3 regions of the Streptomyces sp. NPDC007084 genome follow, and region 2 is predicted to be linked to each of the others. Evidence: riboswitches for the same ligand, from Rfam matches in the RefSeq annotation. Region 2 holds a riboswitch; each other region holds the start of a gene.

Evidence for each region. Region 2 has a riboswitch for cobalamin ahead of AB0912_RS06770 (CbtB-domain containing protein). Riboswitches for the same ligand answer to the same signal wherever they lie in the genome.
Region 1: it holds a riboswitch for cobalamin, as region 2 does, so the genes downstream of both, AB0912_RS05100 (ribonucleoside-diphosphate reductase subunit alpha) here and AB0912_RS06770 (CbtB-domain containing protein) in region 2, are expected to answer to the same signal.
Region 3: it holds a riboswitch for cobalamin, as region 2 does, so the genes downstream of both, AB0912_RS32790 (cobalamin biosynthesis protein) here and AB0912_RS06770 (CbtB-domain containing protein) in region 2, are expected to answer to the same signal.

The regions. Positions count from the first base shown of each region.
Region 1 covers NZ_JBEYFY010000004.1:7,341-10,605, reverse strand. The annotation lists gene AB0912_RS05100 (ribonucleoside-diphosphate reductase subunit alpha) at 1-1,543, opposite strand, end outside; cobalamin riboswitch at 1,678-1,864, opposite strand; gene mctP (monocarboxylate uptake permease MctP) at 2,211-3,265, opposite strand, start outside.
Region 2 covers NZ_JBEYFY010000005.1:87,066-90,330, forward strand. The annotation lists gene aceB (malate synthase A) at 1-8, shown strand, start outside; gene AB0912_RS06760 (3-hydroxybutyryl-CoA dehydrogenase) at 5-874, shown strand; gene AB0912_RS06765 (CbtA family protein) at 993-1,751, opposite strand; gene AB0912_RS06770 (CbtB-domain containing protein) at 1,774-1,995, opposite strand; cobalamin riboswitch at 2,033-2,177, opposite strand; partial or broken gene AB0912_RS06775 (3-hydroxyisobutyrate dehydrogenase) at 2,291-2,446, opposite strand; gene AB0912_RS06780 (enoyl-CoA hydratase/isomerase family protein) at 2,593-3,265, opposite strand, start outside.
Region 3 covers NZ_JBEYFY010000074.1:22,711-25,975, forward strand. The annotation lists gene AB0912_RS32780 (inorganic phosphate transporter) at 1-896, shown strand, start outside; gene AB0912_RS32785 (hypothetical protein) at 917-1,135, shown strand; cobalamin riboswitch at 1,273-1,417, shown strand; gene AB0912_RS32790 (cobalamin biosynthesis protein) at 1,523-2,506, shown strand; gene AB0912_RS32795 (cobyric acid synthase) at 2,503-3,265, shown strand, end outside.

The DNA of each region.
Region 1 (3,265 bases), on a different contig from region 2:
CCATCGCGCCCAGACCGACCGGCCGCCAGCGGGAGTTGGAGCGCCCGGCCTGCTCGGTCGGGTAGAAGTTGATGTCCACCACGCGGTCGAGGAAGGTGACCGCGGTGCGGACGGTCTCGTCGAGCCGCTCCCAGTCGATGTCGTCGCCGACGACGAACGCGCCGAGGTTGACCGAGCCCAGGTTGCAGACCGCGGTCTCCCCGTCGTCCGTGACCTCCAGGATCTCGGTGCACAGGTTCGAGGAGTGGACGGTGTGGCCGGGCTCCGCCGTCTGGTTGGCGGTGCGGTTGGCGGCGTCCTTGAAGGTCATCCAGCCGTTGCCGGTCTGCGCGAGGGTGCGCATCATGCGGCCGTACAGATCGCGGGCCGGGATGGTCTTCTTGGCGAGGCCCGCTTCCTCGGCCTTGCGGTACGCGGCGTCGAACTCGTCGCCCCACAGGTCGACCAGCTCGGGCACGTCCGCCGGGGAGAACAGCGACCACACGCCGTCCTCGTTCACCCGGCGCATGAACTCGTCCGGAATCCAGTGCGCGAGGTTCAGGTTGTGCGTACGCCGGGCGTCCTCACCGGTGTTGTCGCGCAGCTCCAGAAACTCCTCGATGTCGGAGTGCCAGGTCTCCAGGTACACCGCCGCCGCGCCCTTGCGCCGGCCGCCCTGGTTCACCGCGGCGACCGAGGCGTCGAGCGTCTTGAGGAACGGGACGATGCCGTTGGAGTGGCCGTTGGTGCCGCGGATCAGCGAACCGCGCGAACGGATGCGGGAGTACGAGAGACCGATGCCGCCGGCGTGCTTCGACAGCCGGGCGACCTGGTGGTAGCGGTCGTAGATGGAGTCCAGCTCGTCCAGCGGGGAGTCGAGGAGGTAGCAGGACGACATCTGGGGGTGCCGCGTACCGGAGTTGAAGAGCGTGGGGGAGGACGGGAGGTAGTCGAGCCGGCTCATGAGCCCGTAGAGCGCGGAGACTTCGTCCACGGCGTGGACCGTGTCGTCCTCGGCGAGGCCGGAGGCGACCCGCAGCATGAAGTGCTGGGGCGTCTCGACGACCTTGCGGGTGATGGGGTGGCGCAGCAGGTAACGGCTGTGCAGCGTCCGCAGGCCGAAGTAGCCGAAGCGGTCGTCGCCGGCCGGGTCGATCAGCGCGTCGAGCCGGGCGGTGTGCAGCCGGACGAACTCGGCGGTGCGGTCGGCGATCAGGCCCTCGCGGTGGCCGACGGCGACCGACTCGGAGAAGGTCGTCACGCCCTGGGAGGCGGCCTCCGCGGCGATGCTGATGGTGAGTAGCCGGGCGGCCAGCCGGGAGTAGACGGGGTCCTCGGAGATGAGTCCGGCCGCCGCCTCCGTGGCCAGTTCGCGCAGCTCGGCCTCGTCGGCGCGGGCGGACCGGCCGCGCAGCGCCGCGGCGGCGACCCGGCCGGGGTCGGCGTCGGGGAGGTCGGCGGTGAGGTCGGTCAGGGTCCGCAGCAGCGCGGCTCCGGGGCCGTCGGTCTCCACCGGGGCCTGGTGCTCGGTCACTGAAGCCGGATCTGCTGGCGCGATGGTCACGTGGGGCTCTCCCTCGCTCGGCACGGGGCCTTTCGGGGAGCACGGGGGCACACGGAAACGCTTCTGGGCAGCCAGCGCACCGCGTCCACCGGCCCATTCCGCGAGGCCCGGACGTCGTCGGCACCCGGGCCGGGTGGCCGGGGTGCGCTGTCGGCAGGTCCTCGGACTGACACGTACGCGGGCACGCCCAATACGCGAACACGCACAAGTACACCGTTGCGGGACAGTTCCGGATTCGCACCGGATTCCCCTGCGGCGACAGCGAGCATGAGCATACATCTTGTGCCGGGCCCAGGGAGCACCCCCACATGTTGTGTCGTGTCGGTGCCGGAGAGCGCTACGGAGTGTGCCGGGGGGTCAACTCGTAGGTGAGCGGCCGGATGTGGCCCGGCCGCCGAACGGGGCCCGGACGCGGCGGGGGAGGGACTGGCCGGGGCGAGGGGGACTGGCCGGGGAGAGGGGCCGGGCGGGGAGTAGCCGGGGGCGGGGAGGGCCCCGGACGGGCACGGCGACGGGCCGCCGGTTCGCGACCGGCGGCCCGTCCTCGGCTGCCTTGCCCTGCCCCTCTCTCGGTGGGGCGATCCCCCTCCCGGTGAGACAGGGCGCCCTCCTGGTGAGGCGCCCTCCCGGTGAGGCGGGCGCCCTCTCGCAGGGGCAGGCGTTTCCCCTAGTGGCCGGCGCCCGCCGTGGCCGGCGGAAGCTCCACCTGGACGCCGGGGTCGCCCGCGTCGGCGGTGTAGTCCTCGGGCGAGGTCTCGTCGATGCCGTCGGGGGCCTTGAACGCGCGCAGGGCGAAGGTGAGGACGACGGAGACGACCACGTTCAGGACGAACGCGGTCAGGCCGATGTAGCCGATCTCGCCGATGCCCGGGATCTCCTTCGAGCTGCCGCCGAAGTGCTTCTGGGTCGGCGAGGCCACCCCGTAGGCGGCGAGCGTGCCGTAGACCATGCCGACCGCCCAGCCCGCGAGCAGCGCCCAGCGGTGGAACCAGCGGGTGAACAGGCCGCCGACCAGCGCCGGGAAGGTCTGGAGAATCCAGATGCCGCCCAGCAGCTGGAAGTTGATCGCGACCGTCTTGTCCATCGTCAGGACGAAGACCAGCGCGCCCACCTTCACCAGCAGCGAGACGATCTTGGAGACGCGGGTCTCCTGCTTCGGGGTCGCGTCCGGCTTGATGAAGTCCTTGTAGATGTTGCGGGTGAAGAGGTTCGCGGCGGCGATCGACATGATGGCCGCCGGGACGAGCGCCCCGATGCCGATGGCGGCGAAGGCCACGCCCGCGAACCAGTCCGGGAACATGTTCTCGAAGAGCTGCGGGATGGCGAGCTGCCCGTTCTGCACCTTCACGCCGGCCGCGATGGCCATGAACCCGAGCAGGGCGAGCAGGCCCAGCATCAGCGAGTAGAGGGGCAGGATCGTCGTGTTGCGGCGGATCACCTCGCGGCTGCGGCTGGACAGCGTCGCGGTGATGGAGTGCGGATACATGAACAGGGCGAGCGCCGAACCCAGCGCGAGCGTGGCGTAGGTCCACTGGCCCGCCGCGGGCGGCACGACCCCGCCGGCCCCGGCCGCCGTGTACTTGTCGCCCGCCGCCTTGAAGATCTCGTCGAAGCCGCCGAGCTTGATCGGGATGTAGATGATGGCCACCGCGATCACGATGTAGATCAGGGTGTCCTTCACGAACGCGATCAGCGCCGGGGCCCGCAGCCCCGAGGAGTAGG
Region 2 (3,265 bases):
GGTCGTGACCGCCGCCGTCGAGCGCGTCGGTGTCGTCGGCGCCGGGCAGATGGGCGCGGGGATCGCCGAGGTCTGCGCGCGGGCCGGCCTGGACACGGTGGTGTGCGAGGCGGACGCGACGGCCGCGCGCGGGGCGCGGGAGCGGGTCGCGGCCTCGCTCGACCGTGCGGTGCGCCGGGGCAGGCTGGAACGGGAGGCGGCGCGGGAGGCGCTCGACCGGATGGTCTTCACCGGGAGTCTGGACGACCTGGCCGACCGCCAACTCGTGGTCGAGGCCGTCGTCGAGAACGCCGCCGCCAAGACCGAGGTGTTCGCCGCGCTCGACAAGATCGTCCAGGACCCGGCGGCGGTCCTCGCGACGAACACGTCCTCGCTGCCGGTGATGCGCCTGGGCATGGCCACCGGCCGCGCCGACCGGGTGGTGGGCCTGCACTTCTTCAACCCGGTCCCGGTGCTGCCGCTGGTGGAGGTGGTGGCCTCGCTGCACACGTCCGCGGACACGGTGGCCGCCGTGGAGGCCTTCGCCACCGGCACCCTCGGCAAGACGGTCGTACGCTCCCGCGACCGGGCCGGCTTCGTCGTCAACGCCCTCCTCGTCCCGTATCTGCTGGCCGCCGTCCGGATGGCGGAGTCCGGCTTCGCCACCGCGGCCGACATCGACGCCGGCATGGAGCTGGGCTGCGCCCATCCGATGGGCCCGCTCAAACTGGCGGACATGATCGGGCTCGACACGGTCGCCTCGATCGCCGAGTCCCTCTACGACGAGTTCAGGGAGCCCCTCTACGCCCCTCCCCCGCTGCTCCAGCGGATGGTCGAGGCGGGCCTGCTGGGCCGCAAGTCCGGCCGGGGGTTCCACGTGTACGGGCAGGACTGAGCGACCTGGCGGCGCGTCCCTCCTCCCGGGGGTTCGGAGGGTACGGGAACGCGAGAAGGCCCCCGGGCGGGCCCGAGAGGCCTTCTCGCGTTGCGCTTGTGTCCTGGTCCTGAAGTGATCAGTTCGCGGCCGGAACCGTCCGGCCGGAGGGGACCGCCGCGGGCTTGGGTTCCAGCAGGCGTTGGGCCAACTCACCGAAGACGAGCCCGAATCCGCCCCACAGGGCGGCCTGCATGGCGAGCGCGGAGAGCCGGAAGCGCCAGAGCAGCGTGGCGGGGAAGTCCTTGGGGACCTCGTTGATCACGGGCAGGAACTCGTACGCCAGGCCGATCACGACGGCGAAGGCGAGCACGGCGACGACCGTCGCGTTCCAGTTGCCGAGCCTCGGGGCGAGCCGCTTGCCGAGGATGGTGGCGGCGACGGCCAGCAGCACGCTGAGGACCATCATCAGGAAGTACAGGGTGGTCCGCTTGCCGATGGTGTCGGGGTCGCCGACTGACGGCGGGTTGGCCGGGTACTTCAGGAACGGCACGACGTACACGGCGAGCAGCGCGCAGCCCGAGAGCAGGAGCGCGGTCGCGCGGGCGCCGAACCGGCCGACGCGGCCGAGGGCGAAGCAGTACGCCAGGGCCGCGATGCCGCCGAAGGCGATGCCGTAGAGCAGGACGCCGGTGGCGAGGCCCGCGGTGGACTGGAGGCTGCGGGAGACGAGTTCGACCTCGTGCTCGTGCGCCGGGGCGTGCGCCTCCTCGAAGCCGATCGCGCTGTCGACGTTCGGCTCGCCGAGGAAGTAGGCCACGACCAGGGCGAGGACGCCTGCTCCGAGGCCCGCGAGCATGCCGCGGACCAGGAGGTTTCTTACCGTTGCGGAGTTCATGGGCAGGTGCTTGTCTCTCGCGTCAGTGGCAGGGGAATCCGAGCAGGTGGCGGGCGTCGTGCACCCACTCGTGGACGTCCTCGCCCGAGACGACGGAGGTGGCGCCCTGTTCGGCGCCGACGAAGTACAGCAGGACCAGCATCAGGATGCCGAAGAAGACCGCCCAGGGTGCTATCGCCTTGAGCGGCAGCTTGGCGGGAACGACGGGGGTGGTGGCTGTCGGCGGAGCGACGGTCTGCGCCATGGCAGGACCTCCTCGGGAGTTCGCGTCCCATCTCGGTGGTGCACTGGATGACGTCTACGGGTCTGACTTGCGAGGCGTCCAGCGGACTGGGGCGTCTCGTTCACAGTGGCGCGACCGTGCCGGATTCCCACCGGCTTCCGTTCTGACGTCATCGATATCGCACCGACGGTACCGCGTGACGGGTACCTGGCCAAGACCGTGCCACCTGGCGTGATCTTCCTCTCGCACCAGGTGACACGGTCCGCCGGGGCCGCGGGCACGGTCCCGGGGCAGCCGCGGTCGGCCGGCGGCGTGGTCACGCGCGCGCGGCGCCACGCTCCCTGATGGCCCGGACGACGCCGGAGAAGTCCTCGGCCGCTCCGACGCGTTCGGCGTACCGCGCGTACAACTCGGTGGCACGGAGGCGGAGTTCGGCGCGCACTCCGCCGGCGCGCGCCGCGCCGGCCGCGAGGTCGTGTCCGCGGAGGCGGTGTCCGGCCTTGACGAGGTTCGCGGCCTTGACGAGGTTCTCGGCCTTGACGGGGTTCTCGGCCTTGACGGGGTTCTCGGCCTTGGGCCCGTCCATGTGTCCGAGTCCGATGAACGCGACGGTGCGGGTCACCAGGCCCGCTCCGCGGCGGTGCTGGGTCCGGCGAGCCCGAGTTCGCGGTCCCCGAGGGGAGCGAAGAAGCGCTCGACGTCGGCGTCGGTGACCTCGGCGAGGGTGGCCGGGGACCAGTGCGGGTCGCGGTCCTTGTCGATGATCCGGGCCCGGATGCCCTCGACCAGGTCATGGGCGGACAGCAGGGCGCAGGAGACGCGGTACTCCTGGTCGAGGACGCGCTCAAGCGGCCCGAGCCGCCGGGCCCGGCGCACCGAGGCCAGGGTGGTCTTCACGGCGGTGGGCGAGTGGGCGAGCAGGGTCCCGGCCGCCTCCTTGGCAGCCGGGTCGCCTACGGCGAGCAGCCGGCGCACGATCTCCTCCACGGTGTCGGCGCGGTAGCAGGCGTCGATCCACTCACGGCGCTCCGTCAGCTCCGCGGGTGGCGGCGGCTGTACGTGCCGGGCCAGGGCTTCCCGTACCGGCAGGCCGGCGAGGTCGGCGACCAGCGCGGGGAGCGCGGCGGACGGCACGAAGTGGTCGGCGAGGCCGCACAGCAGGGCGTCGCCCGCGGTGACCGATGTGCCGGTGAGGGCGAGATGGGTGCCCAGCTCGCCGGGGGCGAGGGCAAGCAGGTAGGTGCCGCCGACGTCGGGCACGAAGCCGATGCCGGTCTCGGGCATGGCGATC
Region 3 (3,265 bases), on a different contig from region 2:
GCGCCACCATCGCCTCGGCCGGCACCGGCGCGGTGCACGGGGACGTCCTGGTCGGCAAGGTGCTGCTGCCCGCCGTCGCCGCCCCGATCGTGGCCGGCCTGGCCGCGATGCTCGCCACCCGGCTGTCGTACCGGCTCGGCAAGAACGCCGGCGGCAAGGCCACCGAGAAGGGGTACCGCGCCGGGCAGATAGCCTCCGCGGGCCTGGTCTCGCTGGCCCACGGCACCAACGACGCCCAGAAGACGATGGGCATCATCACCCTGGCCCTGGTCGCCGGCGGCGCCGTCGCGCCCGACTCCGACCCGCCGGTCTGGGTCATCCTCTCCGCCGGTCTCGCGATCGCGCTCGGCACCTATTTGGGCGGCTGGCGCATCATCCGCACCATGGGCAAGGGCCTCACCGACCTCCAGCCGCAGCAGGGCTTCGCCGCCCAGACCAGCGCCGCGACCGTCATCCTGGCCTCCTCGCACATCGGCTTCTCCCTCTCCACCACGCACGCGGTCTCCGGCTCCGTGATGGGCGCCGGCCTCGGCCGCAAGGGCGGTGTGGTCCGCTGGTCCACCGCCACCCGGATGTTCGTCGCCTGGGCCCTCACGCTGCCCGCCGCCGCCCTGGTCGGCGCGCTCGCCGAGTGGGTCACCGGATTCGGCGCCTGGGGCACCACGCTCGTCGCCGTCTTCCTGGTCGGCTCCAGCTTCGCGATCTGGCGCCGCTCGCGCCGCGAGGTCATCGACCACACCAACGTGAACGCCGAGGAGCCCGTCGGCGTGGTCACCACGGCCATCGCCGCCGTCACCCCGCCCCCGGCCGGCACCGTGACCGAGGACCTCACGGCCACCATCCCCGCTCCCGCCGAGCCCGCGGCGACCCCGCCGGCGCCGTCCCGCGTGGCCTGAGAACCGAAGGAAGAAACAGCATGCACATCGACTGGTCGGCCCTCGGGTCCGTGTTCGGCGTCAGCCTCGGGGCCACCGTGCTCCTCGTCGGCCTCTTCACCCTCGGTGTCGCGGGCCTCGCCAAGAAGGAGTCCGCCCAGGGCGGCTCCGCCGTCGCGGCGGCCACCGGCGCCTACGTCTGCTTCGCGGCCTGCGCCGCGGCGGTCGCGTACGGCATCTCGCTCATCATGAGCAAGTAACCCGGGACGAACAGCCCCGAACGGGCCGTTGTCGGGCAGCACTTCACGGTGGGGTGCGGGACGGATCTCCGTCCCGCACCCCACCGTCGTGTGGGGCTTCGCACACTCTCCCTCCGCAGGTCAACAGCAAGTTGACGGCCGTTCTCACCGCGTGGTGGACTGCCCGGGCCAAGTACGGCGGCAGGTGAGGAAGCCGGTGCGAATCCGGCGCGGTCCCGCCACTGTCACCGGGGAGGAAACTTCCCGGGAAGCCAGGAACTCTCGCCGCCGGTCTCGTCGAACCAGGGCGCGGACACCCTGAGTGAGGACATATCGCCATGCGCGGCTGCCCGTTGCCGGACCTGTTGTGCCAGAGAGTTCTGCCGACCCCCACGGCCGGCTGACCCCGTGCGGGCCGATCGCGTCTTCGCGTACGGCGCCGCCGCCGGCCTCCTGGGCGACCTGCTGCTCGGCGATCCCCGCCGAGGGCATCCGGTCGCCGCGTTCGGGCGGGCGGCCACGGCCGTGGAGCGGACCCTGTGGCGTGACCACCGCGGGTGGGGCACGCTGCACACCCTCGTCTGCGTAGGCGGCGCCGCCGGGATCGCCGCGCTCGCCGGCCGCTGCGTGCGCCCCTCGGGGACCGCTTCCGTCGCGCTGACCGCCGCCGCCACCTGGGCCGTCGTCGGCGGGACCTCGCTCGGCCGTGAGGCGCGCGCGATCGGCGGCGCGCTCGCGGCCGGTGATCTCGACGTCGCCCAGGAGCGCCTGCCGCGTCTGTGCGGGCGCGACCCGCAGGCGCTGGACGCCGACGGCGTCGCCCGCGCGGTGGTCGAGTCCGTCGCCGAGAACACCTCCGACGCCGTGGTCGGCGCCCTGGTCTGGGGCGCCGCCGCCGGGGTGCCCGGCCTCGTCGCCTTCCGCGCCGTGAACACGCTCGACGCGATGGTCGGCCACAAGTCCCCCCGCCACCGCCGCTACGGCTGGGCCTCCGCCCGGCTCGACGACCTCGCGGGCTGGCCGGGGGCCCGGCTGACCGCCGTCCTCGCGGCCGTCGCCGGCGGCGACCCGCGCGGTGCCGTACGGGCCTGGCGCGCCGACGCCCGCAAGCACCCGAGCCCCAACGCCGGTCCGGTGGAGGCCTCCTTCGCCGGCGCGCTCGGCGTACGGCTCGGCGGCACCCTCTCGTACGCGGGCCGGGTCGAACACCGGCCGGTGCTCAACGGGGACGGGCGCGCGGTGCGGGTCGCGGACATCGAGCGGGCCGTACGGCTGTCCCGGCGCGTCGGCTGGCTGGCGCTCGGCGTCAGCGTCGCCGGACGCGTCCTGCTGTCCCGAAGGCCGGGGGCGAAGGCCGCCGCACGGCCGGTCCGAAGGGGGCGTACGGCATGAGCGGCGGACTGCTGGTCGCGGGGACCACCTCCGACGCCGGCAAGAGCGTGGTGACCGCCGGGATCTGCCGGTGGCTGGTGCGCCAGGGGGTGAAGGTCGCGCCGTTCAAGGCGCAGAACATGTCCCTGAACTCGTTCGTCACCCGGGAGGGTGCCGAGATCGGGCGCGCCCAGGCCATGCAGGCCCAGGCCGCCCGCGTGGAGCCGGCCGCGCTGATGAACCCGGTGCTGCTCAAGCCGGGCGGCGACCGCACCAGCCAGGTCGTCCTGCTGGGCAGGCCGGTCGGCGAGATGAGCGCCCGCGGCTTCTTCGGGAGACCGGGCCAGGAGCCCTCGGAGGGCGCGCCGCCGGGCGGTGACCTGCGCGGGGGCGGCCGGGAGGCACTGCTCGGGACGGTTCTCGACTGTCTGGACCGGTTGCGGGGCACGTATGACGCGGTGATCTGTGAGGGGGCCGGCAGCCCGGCCGAGATCAATCTGCGGCGCACCGACATCGTCAACATGGGGGTCGCGCGGAACGCCGGGCTGCCCGTGCTCGTCGTCGGCGACATCGACCGGGGCGGGGTGTTCGCCTCCTTCTTCGGCACGGTCGCCCTGCTCTCGCCCGAGGACCAGGCGCTCGTCGCCGGGTTCATCGTGAACAAGTTCCGCGGCGACGTCGGTTTGCTGGAGCCCGGCCTCGACATGCTGCGCGGTCTCACCGGCCGCCGCACCTACGGCGTGCTGCCCTTCCGGCACGGGCTGGGCATCGACGAGGAGG